2 regions of the Haemophilus sp. THUN1691 genome follow, and region 2 is predicted to be linked to the other one. Evidence: riboswitches for the same ligand, from Rfam matches in the RefSeq annotation. Region 2 holds a riboswitch; the other holds the start of a gene.
The links. Region 2 has a riboswitch for thiamine pyrophosphate ahead of thiB (thiamine ABC transporter substrate binding subunit). Riboswitches for the same ligand answer to the same signal wherever they lie in the genome.

Region 1 (3,161 bases), 940 kb from region 2:
CCATTCGTTTAAAAATTCTTTTTCATCTTCGCGTAAATGTAAAATCACATCTGTGCCACGGGATTTTTTCTCAATATCCGCCACAGAATATTCGCCTTCGCCCGCAGATTCCCAAAGTACCGCTTTATCCGCCTCTTCGCCAGCCGCTCTAGTTTTTACAGTCACTTTATCTGCCACAATAAAAGCAGAATAAAAACCCACACCAAACTGCCCAATAAGCTGGCTGTTTTTTGCTTGATCTTGACCAAGTGCGGTTAAAAATTCTTTTGTTCCTGATTTTGCAATCGTTCCCAAATGATCGATGACTTTCTCGCGAGTCATACCAATGCCGTTATCACTAATCGTGATCGTTCCTTTATCCGCATCAAAGCTAACACGCACACGCAAGTCACCATCACCTTCATATAAAGCAGGGTTGGAAAGTGCTTTAAAGCGTAATTTATCTGCTGCATCAGAAGCATTAGAAATTAATTCACGTAAGAAAATTTCTTTGTTGGAATACAAAGAATGAATCATTAATTGGAGAAGTTGTTTGACTTCAGATTGGAAGCCGCGAGTTTCTTGATTTTGTGACATAATTTTTTCCTTCATAAAGATAAAAATTGAACGTCACAGATATAAGAATAAAAAGAAAGATTTCAAGGGGAAAAGCAAAGTGCGGTGAATTTTCACCGCACTTTTATCAGGCTAATATCAATTACTCTTTTCTTTCCTTCACATTTTCAACCCAGCGTTCTATTAATCGTTTCGCTTCTTGCTCCGAACCAAATTTGATGAAATCAATATCAAGTAATTTAAGTTTTGCCGGCTCTGAAAGATGTGGATGCACTTTGGCATGAATATTTGTTGGCAGTTGGTAAGAATCCGCCTCACGCCAATGAATTTCTTGGGCTTCAGCAGAAAGCACAAAATCGACAAAGTGTTTAGCATTATCTAAATTTCGTCCATTTTTAATGATACTGACTGCCCCTAACGTATAGCCTGTGCCTTCGCAAGGTAAAGCACCAATAACTGGCGCACCTTTATCCTTTTCACGCACATAAGTATGCATAAAACCAATATCAACAGCGGCTGCGCCCGTAGAAATATTAGCCGTTGCTAATCCAGTTTTCGTGTATTGAGCAATGTTTTTGTCAAGTTCTTTCAAATAAGCAAAGGCTTTATCTTCGCCCATAATTTCAATTAAAGTTGTAAGAATAGTGTAGCCAGTACCCGATACTCGAGGATCTGGATATTGAATTAACCCTTTAAATTCTGGTTTTAATAAATCAGCATAACATTGAGGTTTCGCGATATTTTTTTCAGCTAGCAGTTTTTCATTCATCCCAATGCCAAGCTCCATAAGATAAATAATCGACGTAGTATCGCCACGTTGTTCCGTGAGCTTTTTGAATTGAGGCATAATTTCTTTTTGCAGAGGCGAACGATAAATTTCTAACAAACCTGCATCTCGTGCTTGAAAGTGCGGTTCCAATGTACCGCCATACCAAACGTCTGCTTGTGGGTTTTCTTTTTCAGCTTTGATTTTGCCTAATACAGTCCCTGTGCTATTACGCACAAACTGAGTGTCCACATTATATTTTTTGCTAAAAGCGTGAGCGACTTTTTCACAAGTCGTGTTTTGGACGCTGCAATAAAGCACTAATTTGCCTTCTGCTTGAGCAGGCGTTGATAAACTTAATCCTAATAAGCCGCAACCAAGCACGCTGGAAAGTGCGGTCAATTTAAAAGAATTTTTTAAAGAAAAAGAGAGTGTCATGATGCATCCTTACTTATATGAATACAGAAAAAAGTAAGTCAGCCCTTTAAGTAAGAAGGAGAGATTAGTTTCCTACGCCAGTGCTAACTGTTTCAGGTTCACGGGTATTTTCTCAGCGATGTCCGCACCCCGACTAACCTCGAATCAATATAAGTTGTAATACTATTTTTGTAAAGTCGGATAAGTTTATGATTTTCTTGATTGTGATATAAAAAAATTAGACTTATAATTCCTGTAAATTTGAACAGATAAAAATTTCATCATGGATATTTCTGAATTACTTGACGGACTTAACGATAAACAACGCGAAGCCGTAGCAGCCCCTCTTGGTAATCACTTAGTGCTAGCGGGTGCAGGCTCTGGCAAAACGCGTGTATTGACGCACCGTATCGCTTGGTTAATTGCGGTAGAAAATATTTCTGAAGGCAGCATTATGGCGGTGACATTTACTAATAAAGCAGCAGCAGAAATGCGTCATCGTATTCAATCTACCCTTGCCAAACACGCACAACATCAATTATTTGGTATGTGGATTGGCACCTTCCACAGCATTGCCCATCGTTTATTGCGAGCTCATCATTTAGATGTGGGATTGCCACAAGATTTCCAAATTTTGGATTCAGAAGATCAACTTCGTTTAATTAAACGGTTATTAAAATTACATAATTTTGATGAAAAAGCTTTTCCGCCTAAACAGGCTTGTTGGTACATCAATAACAAAAAAGATGAAGGCTTGCGACCAAATGACATTGAAGATTTTAATGATCGTCAAGAGCGTGAATGGATTAAAATTTATAAGATCTATCAAGACACCTGCGATCGCGCAGGATTGGTCGATTTTGCAGAATTATTAATTCGGGCCTATGAATTATTTGAGAAAAAACCATTAATTTTGCAACGTTATCAACAACGTTTTCAGCATATTTTGGTGGATGAGTTTCAAGATACCAATAAAATTCAATATAAATGGATCAAAATTCTCGCGGGAGAAACAGGCAAAGTCATGATCGTGGGCGATGACGATCAATCTATTTATGGTTGGCGTGGCGCACAAATCGAAAATATTCAAAAATTCTTGAAAGATTTTAAAGCCGAAACAATTCGCCTTGAACAAAACTATCGTTCTACCGCCAATATCCTAAACAGCGCAAATGAATTAATTGCAAACAATAGTGATCGTCTTGGTAAAAATTTATGGACAGAGGGTGAAAAAGGCGATCCCGTGGGCATCTATGCTGCGTTTAATGAATTAGACGAAGCAAAATTTGTCGCTTCACAAATTCAGGATTGGGTAGAACATGGCGGAAAACTTGATGATTGCGCTGTACTTTATCGTAGTAATAGCCAATCACGGGTTATTGAAGAAGCCTTAATTCGTTGTCAAATTCCATATCGTATTTAT
Region 2 (3,161 bases):
GAATTACAGCGGGAGCGTCTGCGCCAGAAGAATTAGTCCAATCGATTATTTCCCGCTTAAAAGAGTTTGGTGCGAATACTATAGAAGAACTGCAAGGTTTAGAAGAAAATATGTTCTTTGAAGTTCCAAAAGAGCTGAGAATAAAAGAAGTTAACTAATGCTAAGGGCTTGTCGTAAATGATAAGCCCTTTGTTTTTTCATTCAAATTAAGAATTTTTGCGATCTGAATCGCAGAAGTGCGGTAAGAATCTTGAGCGTTTTCTTGAAAGCATAAAAAATGGCTCTGTTGATATGCTCATCAACATGTTCATATTAAAAGGAAACCTCTATGAAATTAATGAAAACATTATTTACTTCAGTTGTATTGTGTGGCGCGCTGATTGCCTCTTCGGCCTTTGCTGAGGAAAAAGCTGCAGAGCAGGCTGTTCAACCTGTTGTGGCTACTCAAACTGAGGCTCAAGTTGCACCGGCTACTGTGAGCGATAAATTGAATATCAATACGGCAAGCGTTAGTGAAATTCAAAAATCCTTAACAGGGATCGGCGCTAAAAAAGCAGAAGCTATTGTGCAATATCGTGAAAAACACGGTAATTTCACGAGTGCTGAACAACTATTAGAAGTGCAAGGGATTGGTAAGGCAACGCTTGAAAGAAACCGTGATCGAATCACTTTTTAATTTTAAAACCGCTTATGGATGCCCTGTTTTACAGGGCTTTTTTATTGTGCACTTTAAGCCATTTTTGCATTTGTTCAATTTCCGCTTGTTGTGCGTGAATAATATTCTCAGCAAGCTTACGCATCTCAGGATCTTTTCCGTATTTTAATTCAACTTCCGCCATTTTTACTGCGCCAATATGGTGTGGCAACATACCTGCTGCAAAAGCAACATCAGGATCTTTATATTGTGAGGCTGCCATCATGTCTTGATGCATTTGATTCATACCTTGCATTAATTCTTGTTGCATTGCAGAATCTGTCGACATTGGCATATTCATGTGTGCTTGATGCGGTTGTTCATTAGCTTGGACACAAACTGAAACTGCAGCAGCGCTAAGTGTGATAAAAGTCATAAGTTTTTTCATGTTTTTCTCCTATGTGATAACTGAATGAGCACAAATCATAAACCTTGACCTAAGGTTAAAGTCAATACTTATTCCGAAAATTTTTGGTGAGATTCTAAAATAAGACAATGTTTGATATGAGGGACAGCATCACGAAGCAAAAAATTGTACTTGCCACGGGCAATAAAGGCAAAGTAAAAGAAATGGCAGATGTGTTAGGTGATTTCGGTTTTGAAGTCATTGATCAGACAGATTTAGGCATTGAAAGCCCAATCGAATCACTTTTTAATTTTAAAACCTCTTATGGATGCCCTGTTTGACAGGGCTTTTTTATTTTTTTCAGAAAATGTAGAAAGTTTATTTCTTTTTAAAAATCCGTTGGCAAGCCTAATAAATTTTAATACACTAAAAAGCCTAGTCGGGGTGCAATATGCTGAGATCATACCCGTGAACCTGAAACAGTTAATACTGACGTAGGAAACTAGGAATACAACCTTATCTCCTTCCCGTCATTATTGCTGCCTTTTGATATAAATAAGGATGTAATAATGAAACTTCTTAAATTAACCTTAATTTCTACCGCACTTTTTTCCACCGCGGCATTAGCCCAATCACAGCAAAGTGTTAACGTATATAGCTATGATTCTTTCACGTCTGAGTGGGGAGCGGGTCCAAAAGTAAAACAAGATTTTGAGAAAGTGCACCCACAATGCGCTATTAATTTTACGCCTTTTGAAAGTGGTGGCGTGTTACTCAATCGAGTTCGCTTGGAAGGAAAGAAAACCAAAGCCGATATTGTGCTAGGTTTAGATAACTTTGTTTTAGAACAAGCTGAAAAAACAGGTATTTTCACGCCAAATAAAGTAGATTTAACTCAACTTGATCTGCCAACAAAATGGACGAATAAAACATTCTTACCTTTCGATTTTGGTAACTATGCTTTTGTGTACGATAAAACTAAATTACAAAATCCGCCGAAAAGTTTGAAAGAATTGGTTGAACGCCAAGATATCCGTGTAATTTATCAAGATCCTCGCACCAGTAGTGTGGGGCGTGGTTTATTGGTTTGGATGAATGCGATTTATCCTGCAGACAAAATTCAATCTGCTTGGAAAGAGTTGGATAAGCATACGGTGACAGTGGGTAAAGGTTGGTCGGATACTTATGGTGCATTCTTAAAAGGCGAAGCTGATTTAGTGTTAAGTTACAGTACATCACCACTTTATCACCAACTTTTTGAGAAAAAAGATAATTATGCAGCGACAGATTTTTCGGAAGGGCATATAACCCAAGTGGAATTAGCGGCTCGAGTCGCCAACCATCCAAATCAATGTGCGGATGATTTTATGGCATTTTTAATTTCACCTACGGCACAAAAACATATTGTGACAGCCAATATTATGTTGCCAGTTATTCAAGGTGAAATTGAACCGCACTTTGATGCACTTAAAGCTCTACAAAAAACTCAAACTCCAATCAATCCAATGGTGAATGCGGAACACTTAAAAAATTGGATTAGCACTTGGCAAACCACATTAACAAAATAGTTTGATGTTTTCGTTATTTCATCATCCACAACTCCGCCCTCGTCATTATGTGGGCGGCGTTGTTGTTATTAGTTTCATTACTCTTTTTTATGGTAGCGCATTAAGTTCAATCTTTGCATTTGGCGATGAATTGCAATGGCGATCTTGGTTAACGGATGATTACCTACAGCATCTGATTCTTTTCAGTCTTGGGCAAGCCTTATTTTCTACCGTTTTATCTATTTTTTTTGGTCTGCTCCTCGCTCGAGCATTGTTTTATCAACCATTCTCAGGAAAAAAGTGGCTATTAAAATTAATGTCGCTGACCTTTGTTTTACCTGTTTTAGTAGCAATTTTTGGTTTGATTGGCATTTATGGTTCAAGCGGTTGGTTAGCTTGGTTTGCTAACTTTTTGGGAATGTCATGGCAGGGTCATATTTACGGACTCTCGGGTATTTTAATTGCCCATCTTTTTTTCAATATTCCACTGGCTGCGCAACTTTTCTTACAAAGTTTGCAAAGTATCCCTTATCAGCAACGTCAGCTTGCTGCGCAACTCAATTTGCAAGGCTGG

Region 1: it holds a riboswitch for thiamine pyrophosphate, as region 2 does, so the genes downstream of both, AC6H0J_RS08125 (ABC transporter substrate-binding protein) here and thiB (thiamine ABC transporter substrate binding subunit) in region 2, are expected to answer to the same signal.

What each region holds. Positions count from the first base shown of each region.
Region 1 is NZ_AP046578.1:1,692,056-1,695,216, forward strand. Features, by position in the region: gene htpG (molecular chaperone HtpG) at 1-576, opposite strand, end outside; gene AC6H0J_RS08125 (ABC transporter substrate-binding protein) at 698-1,759, opposite strand; TPP riboswitch at 1,812-1,901, opposite strand; gene uvrD (DNA helicase II) at 2,022-3,161, shown strand, end outside.
Region 2 is NZ_AP046578.1:753,667-756,827, forward strand. Features, by position in the region: gene ispH (4-hydroxy-3-methylbut-2-enyl diphosphate reductase) at 1-158, shown strand, start outside; gene AC6H0J_RS03745 (ComEA family DNA-binding protein) at 329-676, shown strand; gene copM (CopM family metallochaperone) at 705-1,082, opposite strand; gene AC6H0J_RS03755 (Maf family protein) at 1,190-1,381, shown strand; TPP riboswitch at 1,471-1,558, shown strand; gene thiB (thiamine ABC transporter substrate binding subunit) at 1,610-2,608, shown strand; gene thiP (thiamine/thiamine pyrophosphate ABC transporter permease) at 2,613-3,161, shown strand, end outside.